Regions from separate parts of the Paraburkholderia sp. BR10937 genome, predicted to be linked through region 1. Evidence: predicted binding sites of a transcription regulator. Region 1 holds the regulator's gene; each other region holds the start of a gene.

Evidence for each region. The regulator LexA, encoded in region 1, represses DNA repair genes until DNA is damaged. The targets are predictions, from matches to a motif close to ACTGTATNNNNATACAGT.
Region 2: a site for LexA is predicted at 1,637-1,654, ahead of dinB (DNA polymerase IV). Genes of this name have one in related genera too.
Region 3: a site for LexA is predicted at 3,625-3,642, ahead of recA (recombinase RecA). Genes of this name have one in related genera too.

Annotation. Positions count from the first base shown of each region.
Region 1 covers NZ_JBFRCL010000027.1:77,438-84,658, forward strand. Annotated here, with positions in the region: gene AB4Y44_RS22590 (CysB family HTH-type transcriptional regulator) at 40-966, opposite strand; gene AB4Y44_RS22595 (sulfate/molybdate ABC transporter ATP-binding protein) at 1,052-2,110, opposite strand; gene cysW (sulfate ABC transporter permease subunit CysW) at 2,113-3,081, opposite strand; gene cysT (sulfate ABC transporter permease subunit CysT) at 3,078-3,977, opposite strand; gene AB4Y44_RS22610 (sulfate ABC transporter substrate-binding protein) at 4,121-5,179, opposite strand; gene lexA (transcriptional repressor LexA) at 5,472-6,122, shown strand; gene AB4Y44_RS22620 (hypothetical protein) at 6,203-6,580, shown strand; gene AB4Y44_RS22625 (DUF2939 domain-containing protein) at 6,677-7,221, shown strand, end outside.
Region 2 covers NZ_JBFRCL010000026.1:71,438-78,658, forward strand. Annotated here, with positions in the region: gene AB4Y44_RS21955 (PadR family transcriptional regulator) at 1-468, shown strand, start outside; tRNA gene AB4Y44_RS21960 (tRNA-Met) at 619-695, shown strand; gene AB4Y44_RS21965 (aspartate/glutamate racemase family protein) at 791-1,498, opposite strand; gene dinB (DNA polymerase IV) at 1,733-2,836, shown strand; gene AB4Y44_RS21975 (amidohydrolase family protein) at 2,942-4,228, shown strand; gene AB4Y44_RS21980 (M3 family metallopeptidase) at 4,312-6,411, opposite strand; gene folD (bifunctional methylenetetrahydrofolate dehydrogenase/methenyltetrahydrofolate cyclohydrolase FolD) at 6,659-7,221, opposite strand, start outside.
Region 3 covers NZ_JBFRCL010000040.1:67,145-74,365, reverse strand. Annotated here, with positions in the region: gene sucC (ADP-forming succinate--CoA ligase subunit beta) at 1-663, opposite strand, end outside; gene AB4Y44_RS28480 (DUF2889 domain-containing protein) at 714-1,409, opposite strand; gene recX (recombination regulator RecX) at 1,528-2,436, opposite strand; gene recA (recombinase RecA) at 2,469-3,545, opposite strand; gene AB4Y44_RS28465 (response regulator transcription factor) at 3,794-4,546, shown strand; gene AB4Y44_RS28460 (sensor histidine kinase N-terminal domain-containing protein) at 4,559-6,208, shown strand; gene AB4Y44_RS28455 (MFS transporter) at 6,530-7,221, shown strand, end outside.

The DNA of each region.
Region 1 (7,221 bases):
TAAGCGATCCGCCGCCCGCCGAGAAAATCAGCGCGCTTTTCAGGTTGCCTCGCGCAGCTGGCTCGCGATCTGCTGCTCGGTCAGCTGCGGCGCGAACATTTCGATGAGCCGGTACGCGTACTGGCGCAGGAACGCGCCCTTGCGCAGGCCCACCCGGGTCGTGCTCGCGTCGAAGAGATGCTCCGTGTCGAGCGCGACGAGTTCGCTGTCGCGCTTCGGGTCGTAGGCCATCGCCGCGACGATGCCCACGCCCATGCCGAGTTCGACGTAGGTCTTGATCACGTCCGCGTCGATGGCGGTCAGCACCACGTCGGGCACCACGCTCGCCTTCGCGAACGCCTGGTCGATATGCGAGCGGCCCGTGAAGTCCTGGTCGTAGGTGATGACCGGATACTCGGCCACGTCTTCGAGCGTGAGATTTTCGCGGCCCACGAGCGGATGCGTCTTCGGCACGACCACCACGTGATGCCACGAGTAGCACGGAAACGTGACGATATCGGGGAAGCGGTCGAGCGCCTCAGTCGAGATGCCGAGGTCGGCCTCGCCGTTGATGATCATCTGCGCGATCTGCTGCGGATTGCCCTGGCGCAGCGCGAGGTGGACCTTCGGAAACACTTCGCGGAACTGGTGCACGACCTTGGGCAACGCGTAACGCGCCTGCGTGTGCGTCGTCGCGACCACGAGGTGGCCGCTGTCCTGGTCGGCGAACTGGCGCGCCACGCGGCGCAGGTTCTCGGCGTCGAGCAGCATGCGCTCGATCAGCTGATGCACGGCCTTGCCCGGCTCCGTGAGGCCGGTCAGTCGCTTGCCGCGGCGAATGAAAATGTCCACGCCGAGCTCGTCTTCGAGATCCTTGATCTGCTTGGAGACGCCAGATTGCGACGTATACAGCACGTTCGCCACTTCGGTCAGGTTCATGTTCTGCCGCACGGCTTCGCGTACGAAACGCAACTGCTGAAAATTCATGGTCTTCTCTCCGGGACTGCTGACCGATTATTCGTTTTTGTCGATGTGAGCACTGTAACCCTTGCTGGGCCGCTTTTTACAGCGCTCATTGCGCCGGAAATACGCGAAGCCCGCGCGGCACGGCCGTGACGCCCTCGCCCACCGAAAGCCCCAGCGCGCGCCAGGACTCGCGGTCGAGCTCGGCCTCGAGCGCGCCGCCCGTGCGGCTTTCCAGCTCCACGCGCACCGAACCGCCCAGCGTCACCACGCGGCGCACGTCGACCACGATGCCGTCGCGATGATCGCTCGATTCGCGGTGCAGCACGAGGTCGTGCGGCCGTACGTAGGCAAGCGCCGGGCCTTCGAAGCCCGCGTGCACCGAGATCGGCTGCGCCGCGCCCTCGGCGACGAAACCGCGTGCATCGACGCTGCCGCGCAGCCGGTTCGCGGCGCCGAGGAATTCGTAGACGAAGGCCGTCTGCGGATGATCATAGACGTCCTGCGGGCTGCCCACCTGCTCCACGTGCCCATGATTCATCACGACGATGCGATCGGCCACCTCGAGCGCCTCCTCCTGGTCGTGGGTAACGAAGATCGTCGAGATGTGCAGGTCGTCGTGCAGGCGCCGCAGCCACGAGCGCAACTCCTTGCGCACCTTGGCGTCGAGCGCGCCGAACGGTTCGTCGAGCAGCAGCACCTTCGGCTCGACGGCGAGCGCGCGCGCAAGCGCGATGCGCTGACGCTGGCCGCCCGACAACTCGGACGGATAGCGCTGGGCGAGCCAGTCGAGCTGCACGAGCTTGAGCAGTTCATGCACCTTCTCGCGAATCACGGCCTCCGAGGGCCGCTCGCTGCGCGGCTTCACGCGCAGGCCGAACGCCACGTTCTCGAATACCGTCATGTGGCGGAACAGCGCGTAATGCTGGAACACGAAGCCCACCTGACGCTCGCGCGCGCCCACCTCGCCCACGTCCTGGCCTTGCAGCACGACCTGGCCCGCGTCGGCGTATTCGAGGCCTGCGATCACGCGCAGGAGCGTGGTCTTGCCACAACCGGAAGGTCCGAGCAGCGCAACCAGTTCGCCCGGCGGAAAGTCGAGCGAGACGTTGTCGAGGGCGGTAAAGTCGCCGAAGCGCTTGTGCAGATTGCTGACGGTGATGCCCATGTTTACTGCTCCCCTACTTGAATCGGTTGGCGCACGGCGCGAGGCGCTGCGTGTTGTGAAACATGTTGCACGGCCGCAGGTTGCGGGCCGGCGTAGGCGGGAACCTCGTCCGCGCCGCGCAGTTCCGCCGAAAGGCGGCGCTCCGCGAGCAGCTTCAGGCCGAGCGTGACGAGCGCGAGCAACGCGAGCAACGACGCCACGGCAAACGCCGCCGCGAAGTTGTACTCGTTGTAAAGAATCTCGACGTGCAGCGGCATCGTGTCGGTCTGGCCGCGAATGTGGCCCGACACCACCGACACCGCGCCGAACTCGCCCATGGCGCGCGCGTTGCAGAGAATCACGCCGTACAGCAAGCCCCAGCGAATATTGGGCAGCGTCACGCGGCGGAACATCTGCCAGCCCGAGGCGCCCAGCACATGCGCGGCCTCTTCTTCGTCGTTGCCCTGCGCCTGCATCAGCGGAATCAGCTCACGCGCGACGAACGGGAACGTCACGAAGATCGTGGCGAGCACGATGCCCGGCACCGCGAAGATGATCTGCACGTTGTGGTCTTCGAGCCACGGCCCGAGCCAACCCTGTGCGCCGAATAGCAGCACGTAGATGAGACCTGAAATCACGGGCGAAACTGAAAACGGCAGGTCGATCAGCGTGGTGAGCAGCGCCTTGCCGCGAAACTCGAACTTCGCGATTGCCCACGAAGCCGCGAGGCCGAAGGCGAGATTCAACGGCACCGCGATCGCCGCGGTGATGAGCGTGAGCTTGATCGCGGAGAGCGCGTCGGGATCGACGAGCGACGTGAAGTAGAAGCCGATGCCCTTCGACAGCGCCTGCCAGAACACAGCGACGAGCGGCACCACGAGAAACAGCGCGAGAAACGCGAGCGCGATGCCAGTCAGGAGCCAGCGTACCCACGGTGATTCGGTGACCGGGTCCGGCCGGCGCGTGCTTCGTTGCTGCGGCAGCGTGCTCATTGCGCACCTCCCGCGACGGTTGCGCCCACCGCGGCATTCGGCGCGCTGCCGGCCGTAACACCCCGGCTCGTGCGGCGTTGCAAATACCACTGCAGCGAATTGATGAGCAGCAGCATGACGAACGACACGCAGAGCATCATCACGGCGAGCGCGGTTGCACCCGCATAGTCGTATTGTTCGAGCTTCGTGATGATGAGGAGCGATGTGATCTCCGACTTCATCGGCACATTACCGGCGATGAAGATGACCGAGCCGTACTCGCCGAGCGCACGCGCGAACGCGAGCGCGAAACCGGTCAGGAGCGCCGGCAGCACCGCGGGCAGCACGACACGGCGGAACGTGAGCCAGCGCGAGGCGCCGAGGCACGCAGCGGCCTCTTCCTGTTCGCGTTCGAAGTCCTCGAGCACCGGCTGCACCGTGCGTACAACGAACGGCAAGCCGATGAACGTGAGCGCCACGAGCACGCCGAGCGGCGTGAAGGCGATCTTCAGACCGAGCGGCTGCAGAAACTGGCCGATCCAGCCATTGCCCGCATACACGGCGGCGAGCGAAATGCCCGCCACGGAAGTCGGGAGCGCGAACGGCAGATCGACGAGCGCATCGATCACCCGTTTGAACGGAAACGTATAGCGCACGAGCACCCACGCGAGCAGGAAGCCGAATACCGCATTGATCAGCGCACCGCCGAGCGCGGCGCTGAACGTGAGCCGGTACGACGCGATCACGCGCGGCGACCACACGGCGCGCACGAACTGGCTCCAGTCGAGTGTCGCCGTCTTGAGAAAGGTGGCGGCAAGCGGAATGAGCACCACGAGGCTCAGATAGGCCACCGTGATGCCGAGCGTCAAACCGAAGCCAGGCAGCGCACTGGGTTTGCGCAATCGAAACGTTGTCATGCTCATCGTCCAGACATGGGTTGCGCGATTCGTGCGGTGCAGATTCGCGCCGAAAAGCGCGCCCGTAGGCGCGCTTCGTTGTTATGCGGTCACGTCGTTATGCGGACCGCTTGACTGCTTGACTGCTTGACTGCTTGACAGCTTTACTGCGGCTGATAGATCGAATCGAACACGCCGCCATCCGCGAAATGCGTCTTCTGCGCGTTGGGCCAGCCGCCAAAGGTGTCGTCGACCGTGTAGAGCTTGAGCTTCGGAAACTTTGCCGTGAGCGCCGCCGGGACCTTGTCCGAACGCGGACGGTAGAAGTTCTTCGCAGCGATCTCCTGGCCCTCTTCGCTATAGAGGAACTGCAGGTAGGCCTCGGCCTCCTTGCGCGTGCCCTTCTTGTCGACGACCTTGTCCACCACGGCAACCGGCGGCTCAGCCAGAATGCTGACCGAAGGCACCACGATCTCGAACTTGTCCGGGCCGAACTCCTTGAGCGAGAGGAATGCTTCGTTTTCCCATGCAATCAGCACATCGCCGATGCCGCGCTGCACGAAGCTCGTCGTCGCGCCTCGCGCGCCAGAGTCGAGCACGCCCGCATTCTTGTAGAGCTTCGTGACGAAGTCCTTCGCCTTCTGCTCGTTGCCGCCCGGCTGGTGCAGCTCGTACGCCCACGCCGCGAGATAGTTCCAGCGCGCGCCGCCCGAGGTCTTCGGATTCGGCGTGACGATCGAGACACCCGGTTTGGTCAGATCGTCCCAGTCCTTGATGTGCTTCGGGTTGCCCTGGCGCACGAGGAACACGATGGTCGACGTGTACGGCGAGGCGTTGTCGGGCAGACGCTTTTGCCAGTCCTTCGCGACGATGCCCTTGTTGGCGAGCGCGTCGATGTCCCATGCCAGCGCGAGCGTCACGACGTCGGCCTGCAGGCCGTCGAGCACCGAGCGCGCCTGTGCGCCCGAGCCGCCATGCGACTGCTTGATGGTGAGCGTTTCGCCCGTCTTCGCCTTCCACTGCTTGATGAAGGCTTCGTTGATGTCCTGGTACAGCTCGCGCGTCGGATCGTAGGAGACGTTGAGCAGCGATGTATCCGCGTGAGCGGCGATGGGCGCCATGGCCGCCATCGCCGTGACCCCGACGAGCGGCGCAACGCCGATGACCAGTTTTGCCGCCAGTGTTTTCAGCCAGCCCGCGCGCCCCGTATGTGTCGTGCCCATCTATCTGTTCTCCGTTCTCGTGTGTGCTCGTTTGCGCTCATTGGTGAGTTGCAGCTAACGATGGAGGCCAGTCTAGCGATCCGCTTACATTATTAAAAATGATGTTTTCTCATTTTTTAATACGCAAAAGTGGTAAGGACAGAGGAAGTCGCTGCTGGAACGCGGTTTCATCCGCGCAAACACGGGAAAACGGCCTGATGGCAACGCTCAGTCGATGAACTTCAAGTAACACTTGAAAAGTGACGAGTACTGTATAAAAATACAGTTACCTGTTCAAACATACAGTGGCGCCATGACCAAACTCACCGCACGACAGCAGCAGGTTTTCGATCTGGTTCGCCGGGCCATCGAGCGCACGGGCTTCCCGCCCACGCGCGCCGAGATCGCGGCGGAACTCGGCTTCAGCTCGGCCAACTCCGCGGAGGAGCATCTGCGTGCGCTCGCGCGCAAGGGCGTGATCGAACTGGCTGCGGGCGCCTCGCGCGGCATCCGCCTCGTGCCGGGGCCCGACGACCTGCCGCACCAGTTCACGCTCCCGCACCCGAGCATCATGCAGCTCTCGCTGCCGCTCGTCGGCCGCGTCGCGGCGGGTAGCCCGATCCTCGCGCAGGAGCACATCTCGCAGAACTACATGTGCGACCCGGCGCTCTTCTCGAGCCGCCCCGACTACCTCCTGAAGGTGCGCGGCCTGTCCATGCGCGACGCCGGCATCCTCGACGGCGACCTGCTCGCCGTGCAGAAGAAGGCCGAAGCGAAAGACGGCCAGATCATCGTGGCGCGCCTTGGCGACGACGTCACCGTGAAGCGCCTGAAGCGCCGTCCGAACGGGCTCGAGCTGATCGCCGAGAACCCCGACTACGACAATATTTTTGTCGAGGCCGGCAGCGCGGAATTCGCGCTCGAAGGCATCGCGGTCGGCCTGATCCGCCCCACCGAATTCTAAGCAATCCGTCTGCGCGCAGTTTGCGCGCAGTTCGCGCAGAGTTTGCGCACGCACCGTCTGCGCACTACCTGGAGAGAGTCATGGAACGCCTTGCCCGCCTGCTGCCCTTCCGCCAATTCGGCCGTCTTCGCCATCTCCGTGGAATCGCCTCGTGCGCGGTCCGCGAAGTGCGCGGTTCGGCTGCCGCGCTGAGCGGCTCGCTTTTCGAAGACTCGCCGGAGATGGTGGCGGCCAGCACGGCCGACCTGCCCGTGCTGCCCTCGGCTCAACCCGCGTTTGCGCGCGTGTCGCTCAACAGCACGCTCAATACCGAACAGCCCATGCGTCGTGCGCCCGTGCGCGTCTATCAGGGTCCGTCGCGGCTCATCCTCGTCGGCACGGTCGACGCGGTATGCCGCGCGATCGACCGCTGCATCGCAGAACAGCACAGCGACCTGCCCGCGGCGCTCGCGAAGTAAGCGGCAACACGGCTTAAATGTGAGAAGAGGTTACGGGCGGGATCGTTTGGCCAGGTTTGCGGTCAACACCGTGTTTGAACGATTTGCTCTCTGCCGATGACGGAATCTCTCTCTACCCCGCGTAAGACCCACGGCTGGAAAAAGCCCGTTGCGATCACGGTTGCCGTCGCAATGGTCGTTGCCGCGATCGGCTACGCCTATGCGTCGCCCTATATCGCGGTGAAACACATGAAAGCAGCGGCCGACGCGCGTGACGCCGTCGCGCTCAACGAGTACGTCGATTACCCTGCGCTGCGCCTGAGCCTGAAACAGCAGGTGGGCAAGATGCTGCACCGGCGCGTCGAGGGGCAGCACAGCAGCAATCCGTTGCTGATCCTCGGCGCCGTGATTGGCGCGGCATTGATTAGTCCGCTCGTGGATGCCTACGCCACACCGGAAGGCGTGGCCGCCCTGCTCGATGGCATGCCGCCGACGGGCAAGCCCGGCGACCGGCCGCACGCGCCGCCGCCAGCGGAATCCGGCGCGCCATCCACGCAATCGGCAGAGCCGGCGCAATCGGCACCCGCCTCCGACGCGCCACCGGCCCCGGCCGCATCCGGCAACCCCGCACCCGAGGCGCGGCCGGTGACCACGGCCGGCTA
Region 2 (7,221 bases), on a different contig from region 1:
GATCGCGCGATCGGCTACTTCTGGCACGCCACCCATCAGCAGATCTATCGCGAACTGGGCCGCATGGTCGACGCGGGGTGGGTCTCGGTCATCGAAGACGAGACGGCCGCCGCGTCGCGCAAGAAGGTGTACTGCGTGTTGCCGGTCGGGCGGGATGAAGTGGCGCGCTGGGTGCGCGAGACCGCGCTCGACCTCGACTCGCGCAACGTGTTTCTGCTCAAGCTGCGCGCCGATGCCGTGATCGGGCCGCTCGGCCTCGCCGAGGAACTCGCGCGGCTCATCGAAGAAAATCGTGCACGGCTCACGACGTATCGGGAGATCGAGCAGCGCGATTTTGGCGCGGCATCGCTCACGCGCGGGCAGCGGTTGCAGTACGCGATCCTCAAGGCGGGCATCCATACGCAGGAGATGTGGCTTGCCTGGGCGGAAGAGGTGCGCACGCTGGTGGAACCCGCGCAGGCACAGTGAAATGTGCCAGGTTGTCCGAAGTAATTGTCGGGTTGAGATTCGCGTTGCGATCGCCGGCTCGACGACGTCCGAACGCGTGATGTTTCAGCCATGTGAAAAAGACGCTTGACGGAGTGGTCGCTGCACCCTATAATTCTTTTCTCTGACGGACGCGGGGTGGAGCAGTCTGGCAGCTCGTCGGGCTCATAACCCGAAGGTCGTAGGTTCAAATCCTACCCCCGCAACCAAACGTCTTAAGCAGCAAGGCCTCGTGCCAAACAATGAACCCGCTCTGAGCGGGTTTTTTGTTTTCTGCAGCTCGAAGCTGCAACGAGCGCCCTTGCTAGGCACCTGCCTCGCTTCCAATCGCCCAATCCACCGCGGCCTGCGCGTGTAACGCAGTCGTGTCGAACACCGGCAGTGCCGAATCCTTCTGTCCGATTAGCAGCGTGATTTCCGTGCAACCGAGAATGACGGCCTGCGCGCCGCGTGCCGCGAGGTCATCGATCACGCGCTGATACGCGCGCCGCGACTGCGCATCGACGTTGCCGTGACACAGCTCGTCGTAGATGATCCGATGCACGTCCGCGCGATCGTGTTCGTTCGGCACGATTGCTTCGATGCCGTGCGCCTCGCGCAATCGCCCCACATAGAAGTCCTGTTCCATCGTGTAGCGCGTGCCGAGCAGGCCCGCTCGCGTGAAGCCCGCGGCGCGCAACGCCTGGCCGGTCGGGTCCGCGATATGCAGGAAGGGGATCGAGATCGTCGCCTCGATCGCCGCGCGCACGCGATGCATCGTGTTCGTCGCGAGCAGCACGATATCGGCGCCGCCGCGTTCGAGCTGCTGCGCGGCCTCGGCCATCTGCAGGCCCAGCGCCTCCCAGTCGCCCGCGCGCTGGAGCGCTTCGACCTGCGCGAAGTCCACGGTCACCATCAGGCTGCGCGCATTATGATGGCCGCCCAGACGCGCCTTCGCGTGGCGGTTCAGCAGCCGGTAATACTCGGCCGACGACTCCCAGCTCATCCCGCCAATCACGCCGATCGTCTTCATCGATTCGTTCCTCGCCCTCGTGGCCTGTTCAGTCCGCACGAGTATAGGCCCGCGCAGCCAGCAGTCCAGAGACGGATCTGGCCGATCCGAAGCGGTACGGGAGCCGATAAAGGGCGCGGACACTTGTCTTGAAATAGTACTGTGTTTTTGTACAGTATCGGGACCGTGAACTCGCCTTCTTCCGACCTCGCGCCGCCGGCTGCGCCCGACCCGCGGCGCTCCGCCGCCGCACTTATCGCCGCCGCTCGCAAGATCATCCACTGCGGCTGCGACTGCTTCTATGCGTCGGTCGAAATGCGCGACGACCCTTCGTTGCGCGGCCGTCCGCTCGCGGTGGGCGGACGGCCCGACCAGCGCGGCGTGATCGCCACCTGCAACTACGAGGCGCGGCGCTTCGGCATTCATTCGGCGATGTCCTCGGCGCTCGCCATGCGCAAGTGTCCCGAGCTGCTGATCCTGCCCACGGCGATGGAGAAGTACCGCACCGCCTCGCGCGCGATCATGGCGATCTACCGCGACTACACGCCCGAGGTCGAACCGCTCTCGCTCGACGAAGCCTATCTCGACGTCACGCGCGCCTCGCGCTGCAACGGCAGCGCCACGCTGATCGCCGAGGAAATTCGCGCGCGCGTGCGCGAAACCGTAGGCGTGACGGTATCGGCCGGCGTGGCGCCGAACAAGTTCATCGCCAGGATCGCCTCGGACTGGAACAAGCCCGATGGCCTCTTCGTCGTGCGTCCGCCTGAAGTCGATGCCTTCGTCGCTGCGCTGCCGGTGCGCAAGATCCACGGCGTCGGCAAGGTCACGGCGGCGAAGCTCGAAAACCTCGGGCTCACCACCTGCGCGCAACTGCGCACGTGGTCGCTGTTCGATCTGCACCGGCATTTCGGCGTGTTCGGCAAGCGGCTCTACGAACTCGCGCGCGGCCTGGATGACCGGCCCGTGCGCGCCGATCAGGAGCGCAAGCCGGTGAGCATCGAGACGACCTATGTGAACGACCTGCTCACGCTCGAAGCGTGCAGCGAAGAGCTCAAGCGTCTTGCGGTGCAGCTCGACGCTCGCATCGAACGCGCGGCTTGCGCGCACGCGGTGCGCAAGCTCTTCGTGAAGATCCGCTTCGCCGACTTCCAGCGTACGACGGTCGAGTGTGTGGCCGACGCCACCAATGTGCGCACCCTGCTCCTGATGCTCGAAAAAGGACTCGCGCGGCGCAAGCTGGCGGTGCGTCTGCTGGGCGTGGGTGTGCGGCTCGAAGAGGACAACCCGGCGTTGCGCGGGCAGTTCGCGCTCTTCGACGACGATCCTGCGGAAGACGACGGCCCGAGCGCGCCCGTCTGACGCCTGTGCGTAGATGCGGGCCACGCCGCTGGCGGCGTCATTCTGGCGTCGATAGAATCGACGCGAGTCTTAACGAAAGCGCCACGCCAGAACAAGGAGCCGCAGATGGACCTGATCATTCGCCGCGCGGTGCTCGCGCACGCACATCCCGCCGGCTATCCCACCGTGGATATCGGCATCGAGGCGGGGCGCATTGCGGCGGTGGAGCCGCATCTCGCAACGGCGGCGCGCGAGGAGATCGATGCGGCGGGTGCGCTCGTGAGCGCGCCGTTCGTCGATGCGCATTTCCACATGGACGCCACGCTCTCGTATGGCCTGCCGCGCGTGAATGCGTCGGGCACGCTGCTGGAGGGCATCGCGCTGTGGGGCGAGCTCAAGCCACATCTCACGCAGGAGGCGCTCGTCGAGCGCGCGCTGCAGTACTGCGACTGGGCCGTCGCGCGCGGGCTCCTCGCGATCCGCTCACACGTCGATGTGTGCGACGCACGGCTGCTCGCCGTCGAGGCGCTGCTCGAAGTGAAGCGCCGCGTCGCCCCGTATCTCGATCTCCAGCTCGTGGCGTTTCCGCAGGATGGCGTCTTGCGCAGCCCCGGTGCATTCGACAATCTCAAGCGCGCGATCGCGATGGGCGTGGACGTGGTGGGCGGCATTCCCCACTTCGAGCGCACGATGGCGGAGGGCGCCGACTCGGTGCGCCTGCTCTGCGAGTTCGCCGCCGACAAGGGCCTGCGCGTGGACATGCATTGCGACGAATCCGACGACCCGCTCTCGCGCCACATCGAAACGCTCGCGGCGCAGACGCACCGGCTGGGCATGCATGGGCGCGTGACTGGCTCGCATCTCACCTCGATGCATTCGATGGACAACTACTACGTGAGCAAGCTGATCCCGCTGATGCGCGAGTCGGGTGTCGCGGCAATTGCGAATCCGCTCATCAACATCACGCTGCAAGGGCGCGCCGATACCTACCCGAAGCGCCGCGGCATGACGCGCGTGCCCGAGTTGATGGCGGCCGGCGTGACCGTCGCGTTCGGCCACGATTGCGTGATGGACCCGTGGTACAGCTTCGGCTCGGGCGACATGCTCGAAGTTGCGCACATGGGCCTGCACGTCGCGCAAATGACGGGCACCGACGCCTCGCGCGCCTGCTTCGACGCGGTGACCGTCAATGCCGCGACGATCCTCGGCCTCGAAGGCTACGGCGTGGCGCCCGGTTGCGCGGCGAACCTCGTGGTGCTCGACGCTCGCGATCCCGTCGAGGCGATCCGGCTGCGCGCGGCGCGGCTGGCGGTCGTGAGCCGGGGCAGGGTGGTGAGCCGGCAACCCGCGCAGCGCGCGGCGCTTGCGCTCGAAGGGCGGCCGCAAAGCGTCGATTTCAGACTGCATCGATAAAAGGTCCGGCAATAAAAAACCGCGCATGGGTTGCCTACCCATGCGCGGTTTTCGTTCGGATCGCTTATGAGCGAGTCACGCGTTCACTGCTGTGCCGGCGGCTGCTCCATGCCGTTGTGGCGCAGCAGCGCGTCGATGTTCGGCTCGCGGCCGCGGAAGGCCTTGAACGATTCCATCGCCGGGCGGCTGCCGCCCACTTCCAGAATTTCCTTGCGGTAGCGCGTGCCGGTCGCTTCGTCGAGCACGCTCGACTTCGCGGCCTGCGCGGCTTCCTCGAAGGCCGCATAGGCATCGGCGGAAAGCACTTCGGCCCACTTGTAGCTGTAATAGCCGGCCGCGTAGCCGCCCGCGAAGATGTGGCTGAACGTGTTCGGCCAGCGCGAGAACGATGCCTGCGGAATGACGTGGTAGCGCTCGTTGATCTCGCGTGCGAGGTCGTTCGCGCTCTTGCCCTTCGACGCGTCGAAGTCCACGTGCAGCGCCATGTCGAACATCGAAAACACGATCTGACGCAGCGTGCCGAGACCGCTCTGGAAGTTCTTCGCGGCGAGCATCTTGTCGAAGAGTTCGCGCGGCAACGGCCTGGCGGTCTCGACATGCGAGCTCATTTCGCGCACCACGTCCCATTCCCAGCAGAAGTTTTCCATGAACTGCGAGGGCAGTTCGACGGCATCCCACTCCACGCCGTTGATGCCCGAGACGCCCAGTTCGTCCACACGCGTGAGCATGTGGTGCAGGCCGTGGCCGAACTCGTGGAACAGCGTAATGACTTCGTCGTGCGTGAAGCACGCAGGGCGGCCGCCGACCGGGGCCGAGAAGTTGCACGTGAGATACGCGACGGGCGTTTGCACGTCATTGCCTTCGAGCTTGCGGCGCGAGCGGGCGTCGTCCATCCATGCGCCGCCGCGCTTGCCTTCACGTGCATAGAGGTCGAGATAGAACTGCGCGACGAGCGTGCCGTCCGCGTTTTCCACGCGGAAGAAACGCACATCGGGATTCCATACCGGCGCGGTGTCCGGGCGGATGCGCACGCCAAACAGCGTTTCCGTGACCTTGAACAGGCCCTGCAGCACGAAGTCTTCCGGGAAGTACTGCTTCACTTCGTTTTCCGAGAACGAGTAGCGCTTCTGGCGCAGCCGCTCGGCGGCGAACGCCATGTCCCACGGTTCGATCTGCGTGAGCCCCAGTTCGCTCGCGGCGAATTCGCGCAGCTCTTCCCAGTCCTTTTCGGCGTGCGGGCGCGCGCGCGTGGCGAGGTCTTCGAGGAAGCTCATCACCTGGGCCGGTGTTTCCGCCATCTTCGGCGTGAGCGAGACTTCGGCGAAGTTGTTGTAGCCGAGCATCTTCGCTTCTTCGGCGCGCAGCTTCAGTTGCTCCTCGATGATCGCCGTGTTGTCCCATTCGGCCTTGCCGCCGCCGTAGACGGGGCCAAGTTCGGACGCGCGCGTGACGTAGGCGCGGTACATCGTCTCGCGCATCGCGCGGTTTTCCGAGTACTGCAGGACCGGGAAGTACGAGGGGAAGTGCAGCGTGAACTTCCAACCTTCCTTGTTCTCGCGCTCGGCGGCTTCGCGCGCGGCGGCGACCACGTCCTCGGGCAGGCCCGCAAGGTCGGCTTCGTTCGTGGCGTAGAACGCGTAGCCGTTGGTCGCGTCGAGCACGTGGTCGGAGAAGGCTTTGGCGAGCGCGGCCTGACGCTCCTGCAGCTCGGCGAAGCGCGGCTTCTGGTCTTCGGGCAGTTCCGCGCCGGAGAGGCGGAAGTCGCGCAGCGAATTGTCGAGGATTTTCTTGCGTTCGCCCGAGAGCAGCTCGAACGAGTTGTGATTCGTGATGGCCTTGTACTTCTTGAAAAGCTCGAGATTCTGGCCGACGCTCGACCAGAATTCGGTTACGCGCGGCAGGTTCTCGCCGTGGGCGGCGCGCAGCTCCGGCGTGTCGGCGACGGCGTTCAGGTGGCCGACCACGCCCCAGGCGCGCGAAAGCGGCTCGCTGGCGCGTTCGACCGGCTCGACCACGTCGCTCCATTGCGCGGGCGTCATGGGTTGCGCGGCGCGCTCGACCGCGGCCTTCGCGTTCGCGAGCAGGACGTCGAGCGCGGGCGTCACGTGTTCGGGGCGGATTTCGCCAAAGCGCGGCAGGCCGGTGAAATCGAGGAGCGGATTGTCGGAGGGGGTAGTAGCCATGATGCTTCCTGTTCCTGTCTGTCGCGGGTTAGGGGCCGGGGGCGCGGCACGCGCGCGCCCGATAGCCAGAGTATTGGGGCGCCAGGTGCGCTTTCCAACCGGGTTATCCGAGCAAATTAACAGATGTCGGGGGCCGGTGCCGCAATCGCGGCTGCGCGCGTTCACGCGGGCGGCGCCGCAAAAAGAAAGCGGCCCGTGGTGGGCCGCTTCGGGAAATGTCATGTCGCGACGCGTCGCCGCGCGTGGCTTACGCGCCTGCCGCGCGCTCCGCGGCTTCGATCGTGTTCACGAGGAGCATTGTGATGGTCATCGGGCCGACGCCGCCCGGCACCGGCGTAATGAAGCCGGCCACGTCCTTCAGGCCCGCGAAATCGACGTCGCCGCAGAGCTTGCCGTTATCGTCGCGGTTCATGCCCACGTCGATCACGGTCGCGCCGGGCTTGACCATGTCGGCGGTCAGCACGTTGCGCTTGCCCACCGCGGCGACCACGATATCGGCGTCGCGCGTGTGCTTCGCGAGGTCGCGCGTCTTGCTGTGACAGATCGTGACCGTCGCACCCTTTTCGAGCAGCAGAAGCGCCATCGGCTTGCCGACGATGTTCGAGCGGCCGATCACCACGGCGTTCGCGCCTTCGAGCGGGATCTTGTATTCCTCGAACATCTTCATCACGCCATAGGGCGTGCAGGGGCGGAACAGCGGCTGGCCCGTCATGAGCGCGCCCGCATTGGCGACGTGAAAGCCGTCCACGTCCTTCTCGGGCGCGATGGCTTCGATCACCTTGTGGCTGTCGATGTGCTTCGGCAGCGGCA
Region 3 (7,221 bases), on a different contig from region 1:
GTTGGAGTCGAAGTTGAACTTCGCGTCGAGCGCGATGACCTTGCCGTCGCCGGAGACGTTCAGCGGGTTGATTTCAGCCAGCGACGCGTCGGTTTCCCAGAATGCCTTGTACAGGCCTTGCAGGATCGCGCGGGCTTGCGGAATCGAAGCAGCCGGCACGCCGATCTTCGCGGCGAGGTCGTCGGCCTGCGCGTCGAGCAGACCCGTCGACGGCTCGACGATGACCTTGTGGATCAGTTCCGGGTGCTTTTCGGCGACTTCTTCGATGTCCATGCCGCCTTCGCTCGAACCCATCAGAACGATCTTCTGCGACACGCGATCAACGACGAGGCTGACATACAGTTCTTGCTTGATGTCGGCGCCTTCTTCGATCAGCAGACGGTTGACCTTCTGGCCTTCCGGACCGGTCTGGTGCGTGACGAGTTGCATGCCGAGGATCTGGTTCGCGTATTCGCGAACTTGCTCGATTGTCTTGGCAACCTTCACGCCACCGCCCTTGCCGCGGCCGCCAGCGTGGATCTGCGCCTTGACGACCCAAACCGGACCGCCCAGCTCTTGAGCGGCCTTGACCGCGTCATCCACCGAAAACACCGGGATGCCGCGCGGGACCGCGACTCCGAATTTCCGCAGGATTTCCTTACCCTGGTACTCGTGAATCTTCATGCGTGATTCCTTCAGTCTGAGAGTTGGAGTGAACTTCGATTCCGCTGTTGTTATTCATGCGAGACGGCGTCGGCCCTGCCCTCTTGGCCCGGGCTCCGGCTGTCGCGCACGCTGGGGGTTTCCGCGCCGCGTGCGATTGAACGCGGCACATGGCCATACCAGCGCGGATAAAACTGCTTCACCGCCTCCCCGTCGAACCGCAGCGCGTGGCAGCGGCCAAGCTGGAAGGGCGGCTTTTCACCGGTGGCCTCACTGCCTCCGGCGGTCTTGCCGAGTTCCGGTCCGGGCGCTTCACCCGGCGAGCCATTCGATGTGTCCCACACTGCCCCGACGAACGCCTGGATCGCAGCGGTCGGCAAAACGCCCAACATTTCTGTGAGGTGTGTGCAGCCGACCGTGCCGGCGAGGAGCCGGCCCGCTTCACGGCGGAAATTGTCGAGGAGATTGAGCCCGATAAGGGCCCGATAGGCGGGATTAGCGTTCTGGCACTGACCGTCGTAAGGCACCCAGTCGGACGACGCTTCGGCGTCGACGACGTTGAGCTTGCGATCGATCGTAATGCGCAGCCAGAGTTCATGGATCGGCAGACCATTGGGCCGGACACCGGCGGCGAGCGGCACGTCGCGTGGCTTGTGGTCAGTCAGGCACGCGTCGATGTCCCACAGGCCGTCTTCACGCTCATAGGCAACCGCCCGGATGGCGCGCTGATGGCGCAACTGGCGGGGCACGGGCGGAGAAAGCGGCATGCTAGAGGTAAGACCGGATTGGAAAACCTCGTGATTTTAACATACCGGGTATTTGAGACAGCCGCGAACACACAGGCCGGGCGGGGACTTGCCTGAGCGGATTTTTGAGACGGCCGACTCAGTTATCGGACCAGTCTTCGTCGATTCCCTTGAGGATCTTGCCGATGATCGACATCGAGAAGCCGCGCGCCGCGAGAAAGCGCGCCTGACGCGCGCGTGCGGCAGGCGTCTCGGGCAACTGGCCGTACTTCTTCTGCCAGACCGTGCGGGCGCGCGCGAGCTCGGTCTCGCGCAGTTGCGAGCTCACCTCTTCGATCAGCGCTTCGCCCACCGCATGGCGCTTGAGTTCGCTGACGATCCGCCCTGCCCCCACGCGCGACGCGCGCCGGTGCACGACGCTTTCGGCGAAGCGCGCGTCGGAGAGCCAGCCCTCGCGTTCGAGCGAATCGAGCAGCACTTCGAGTGCGTCGGCGTCCTCGGTGTACGGCATGAGCTTGCGCGAGAGTTCGGCGCGGCTGTATTCGCGGCGCGAAAGATAGCCGAGCGCTCGGCCCTTGAGGGAGCGCTCAGGGCGCTGCTTCGCCGTGGACGACTTTTCGCGCTCGCTGGCGCGTGCGGCGCGGCTGGCCGAGCTGCGCTCGTATTGGTCGCCTTGCGGTGCGCTGGATTCGCGCGCCGTTTCGAGAGGCGCGCGACGCGATCGCTTGAATGAGGGTTCGGACGGCGGCTCTGGCGGCACGTTTGCCGCCGCCTCGGCGGCCTCACCGAAGAACGCCTCGAATGGGACTTCGAAGACCGCGCCGCCATCGTCGCCGAGATCGGTGGGCGACGAAAACGCGGCGCCAGAATGCGCAAAGCCGCGATCGCCCGGCTGGGCGTCGCGACTCAAATGGCTTGAGCGGCTCGTGCGCGAGTCGGCAGGCTTGACGGCGGAGCGCCGCTCGGCGCCCCTGTCCGCAGGCGAACCCGCATGCGGGTTAGCCTGCTCGCCGGAAGGCGAGGACGTGGGTGACCCGCCCTTGCGCATCAGCTTGCCTTATCTACGAGAGCCTGGTGGACTTACTCTTCGTCAGCGACTTCGACTTCGCCGGAATCGTTGACGCCGTCCGGCATCGTGCTCACGCCAAGCGATTCGCGGATGCGGTTTTCGATCTCGCGAGCAATGTCCGCGTTCTCGCGCAGGAATTCGCGTGCGTTGTCCTTGCCCTGGCCAATGCGCTCGCCGTTATAGCTGTACCACGCACCTGCCTTGTCGACGATCTTGGCCTGCACGCCGAGGTCGACGATTTCGCCCTGACGCGAGATGCCCTCGCCGTAGAGAATGTCGAACACGGCTTCGCGGAACGGCGGCGAGACCTTGTTCTTCACGACCTTCACACGCGTTTCGCTGCCGATCACTTCGTCGTTCTTCTTGATCGAACCGATGCGGCGAATATCCAGACGCACCGACGAATAGAACTTGAGCGCGTTGCCGCCCGTGGTGGTTTCCGGGTTGCCGAACATCACACCGATCTTCATGCGGATCTGGTTGATGAAGATCACCATGCAGTTCGTCTTCTTGATCGTGCCGGTGAGCTTGCGCAGCGCCTGCGACATCAGACGCGCCTGCAGACCCGGCAGCGAGTCGCCCATTTCGCCTTCGATTTCGGCCTTCGGCACGAGCGCCGCGACCGAGTCGATCACGATCATGTCGATCGAGCCCGAGCGCACCAGCGCGTCGGTGATTTCGAGCGCCTGCTCACCCGTGTCCGGCTGCGAGATGAGCAGTTCGGGCACGTTCACGCCGAGCTTGGCGGCGTATTGCACGTCGAGCGCATGTTCCGCGTCGATGAACGCCGCCGTGCCGCCGAGCTTTTGCATTTCGGCGATCACCTGCAGCGTGAGCGTGGTCTTGCCCGACGATTCCGGACCGTAGATCTCGACCACCCGGCCGCGCGGCAGACCGCCCACGCCGAGTGCGATGTCGAGACCGAGCGAACCGGTGGAGACTACCTGGATGTCCTCGACCGCTTCGCCGTCGCCGAGTCGCATGATCGACCCTTTGCCGAACTGCTTTTCGATCTGCGCGAGCGCGGCGGCCAGCGCCTTGCTCTTTTCAGCAGTCAGCCCAGCCGAGCCTTTCTTGCTATCTTCCATGAATCGTCCTTTGCTATGATGAACGGCATCTCGTGACCATGCGCACGCCTCATTCGGGCTAATGCACACGAACGCAGACACTGTATAAAAAAACAGTGGTTTTGGCAAGCCTTTCTGGCGATCCAGAACCGCGAATTTCGGGAGACCGCCGCGCGTCGCCTGGCCGCGCCTTCAAGGACGCGGCGCGGCGCGGGTGTTACGAGCCTGACTACGAGGTCAAAACGCCTCGAAGGCGACGCTGGCGCAACATGCGAATCCTCATTGCCGAAGACGACAGCATACTCGCGGACGGGCTCGTGAGATCACTCCGCCAATCGGGCTATGCCGTTGATCACGTGCGTAGCGGAGTGGATGCCGATACCGCCTTGTCGATGCAGTCGTTCGACCTCCTGATCCTCGATCTGGGCCTGCCGAAAATGCCGGGCCTCGAAGTGCTGCGCCGTTTGCGCGCGCGCAATTCCAACCTGCCCGTGCTGATCCTCACCGCCGCCGACAGCGTGGACGAGCGCGTCAAAGGCCTCGACCTCGGCGCCGACGACTACATGGCCAAGCCCTTCGCGCTCAACGAACTCGAAGCGCGCGTGCGTGCGCTCACGCGGCGCGGCGCGGGCGGCGGCCCGACCGTCGTGCGGCATGGCGCGCTGGCGTTCGACCAGGTGGGGCGCATTGCGCGCATCAACGACCAGGTGCTCGACCTTTCCGCGCGCGAACTGGGCGTGCTCGAAGTGCTGCTGCAGCGGCTCGGGCGGCTCGTCTCGAAGGAGCAGCTCGTCGACCACCTGTGCGAATGGGGCGAGGAAGTGAGCAACAACGCCATCGAAGTCTACGTGCACCGGCTGCGCAAGAAAATCGAAGCGGGCGGCGTGCGCATCGTGACCGTGCGCGGGCTCGGCTACTGCCTCGAAAAGGAGGCGAAGGACACGCAGGCCGGCGCAAGCCAGACACCCGCCGGCACGCCCGACGCCGCGCCGGCGATGCCCGCCAGCCACTACTTCAAGTAGGCGGGATCGACGATGGCCGGGCGTCCTCCCATCGCGCGCGCCGTGCCGCCCAAGGGCGCCGCAGGCGTGGCCGGTTCGGCCGGCGACGGCGCCCCGGGCGCGACCGCATTCGCGACCGACGCCCTCGACGACGACGCGCGCGACGCCCGCTACGCCAATCCGTTCGCCCCGCCCGACGAAGCCGAAGCCGCCGCCGGGGCGCGCCCGCGCTCGCTCTTCGGCGAGATTCTCGACTGGATGCTCGCGCCGTTGCTGCTGCTCTGGCCGATGAGCATCGCGGTCACGTATCTCGTGGCGAAGTCGATCGCCAATGGCCCCTTCGACCGCGCGCTCGAAACCGACGCCTATGTGCTCGCGCGCCAGATCCAGCCGGTGAACGGCGTGGCCGAGCTGACGCTGCCCGCCTCCACGCGCGACTTCCTGCGCGCCGATAACGTCGACAGCGTGTTCTATCAGGTGCTCGGCAGCCGCGGCGAGCTGATCGGCGGCGATCGCGACATGCCGCTGCCGCACGACGACGACCGCCCGCCGCCGGGCCTCGTCGAGTTCCGCGACGACACGCTGCATGGCATCGACATCCGCGTCGCCTACACGACGGTGGAGCCGAAGCATCCCGGCGCCGACGACCGGCAAGGTCAACCCGTCCTCGTGCAGGTCGCGGAAACGCTCGACAAGCGCCGCCAGCTCGCCAACGACATCATCAAGGGCGTGATCCTGCCGCAGTTCGTGATCTTGCCGCTCGCGATCCTGCTCGTGTGGTTCGGCCTCTCGCGCGGCCTCGCGCCCCTGCACGCGCTGCAGTCGAACATCCGCATGCGCCGGCCCGACGATCTATCGCCGCTCGAAGCGCGCCGCGCGCCGCCCGAGATCGAGCCGCTCGTCACCTCGTTCAACGACCTGCTCACGCGGCTCGAACAGAACATGGAGCTGCAAAAGCGCTTCATCGCCGACGCCGCGCATCAGATGAAAACGCCGCTTGCGGGCCTGCGCACCCAGGCCGAACTCGCGCTGCGCCAGAACGCGCCCGCCGAAGTGCACCGCTCGCTCGAGCAGATCGCGACGAGCTCCGAGCACGCCGCGCGGCTCGTCACGCAGCTGCTCGCACTCGCGCGCGCGGAAAACCGCATGTCCGGACAGGTCTTCACGCCCGTGGACGTGGCCGACGTGGCGCGCCACGCCGTGCGCGACTGGGTGCAGCCGGCGCTCGCCAAGCAGATGGACCTCGGCTACGAAGACCCCGAAACAGCCGGCGGCAGTGAGGAGGACGATGGCGAAGCGGCGGCGCGCATCGAAGTGGACGGCAACCCGGTGATGCTGCGCGAGATGCTCTCGAACCTCATCGACAACGCGATCCGCTATACGCCCGCGGGCGGGCGCATCACCGTGCGCGTGCGGCCCGAGCCCGCGGCGGGCGCGGTCCATCTCGAGGTGGAAGACACCGGCATGGGCATTCCGTCCGCCGAGCGCGAGCGCGTGCTCGAGCGCTTCTACCGCATTCTCGGGCGCGACGGCGAAGGCAGCGGGCTCGGGCTCGCGATCGTGCGCGAGATCGCCACGATGCACGGCGGCACGCTCGCCATCGACGATCACGTCTATCAGGACACGCCGCGACTCGCCGGCACGCTCGTGCGAGTGACCCTGCGGCTGCGCACGCACGCTTGAGCGGCATCGCCGATGCTTTGGCGGCGAGATCACCGCGAAACTGACGGATCGCGTCAGAAAATCGGGATGGGACTTACCCTTATCCGATCCGCGTCCCGCGAGTCACGATCGCCACGTTAGAAGATGTTCAAATCGAAATGCGCGATTTTGCTTGCACATTCAGCGAACATAGCCGATTAGACCCCACTCCGATACCTCACTCAGAAACCCACACGCGCGTCAGAAGCCCGTAAGTTTCCATTCCAATAATGCTCCGCAGGACCGCGGGTCTACGAATCGCCTGCCCGGCGGACCACACGCATATCAATACTGGAGACATCTATGGCAACCGTTGGCGGACAAGTCTCGCACGCGCCGATGACCCGCGACGAAAAACGCGTGATCTTCGCGTCGTCGCTCGGCACCGTGTTCGAGTGGTACGACTTTTACCTGGCCGGGTCGCTCGCGGCCTTCATCAGCAAGAGCTTCTTTTCCGGCGTCAATCCCACGGCCGGCTTCATTTTCACGCTGCTCGGCTTCGCCGCCGGCTTTGCCGTGCGTCCGTTCGGCGCGATCGTGTTCGGCCGCCTCGGCGACCTCGTGGGCCGCAAGCACACGTTCCTCGTCACGATCGTCATCATGGGTATCTCGACCTTCGTGGTCGGTTTCCTGCCCGGCTACGCGTCGATCGGCATCGCCTCGCCGGTGATCTTCATCGCCATGCGTCTGCTGCAGGGTCTCGCGCTCGGCGGCGAGTACGGCGGCGCCGCGACTTACGTCGCGGAACACGCGCCGGCCGGACGCCGGGGCTTCTACACCTCGTGGATCCAGACGACCGCCACGCTTGGCCTGTTTCTCTCGCTGCTCGTGATCCTCGGCGTGCGCACCTTCACCGGCGAAGAGCAGTTCGCCGCATGGGCATGGCGCATTCCGTTCGTCGCCTCGATCCTGCTCCTCGCGGTTTCAGTGTGGATCCGTCTGCAACTCGACGAATCGCCGGCGTTCAAGCGCATCAAGGCCGAGGGCAAGGTCTC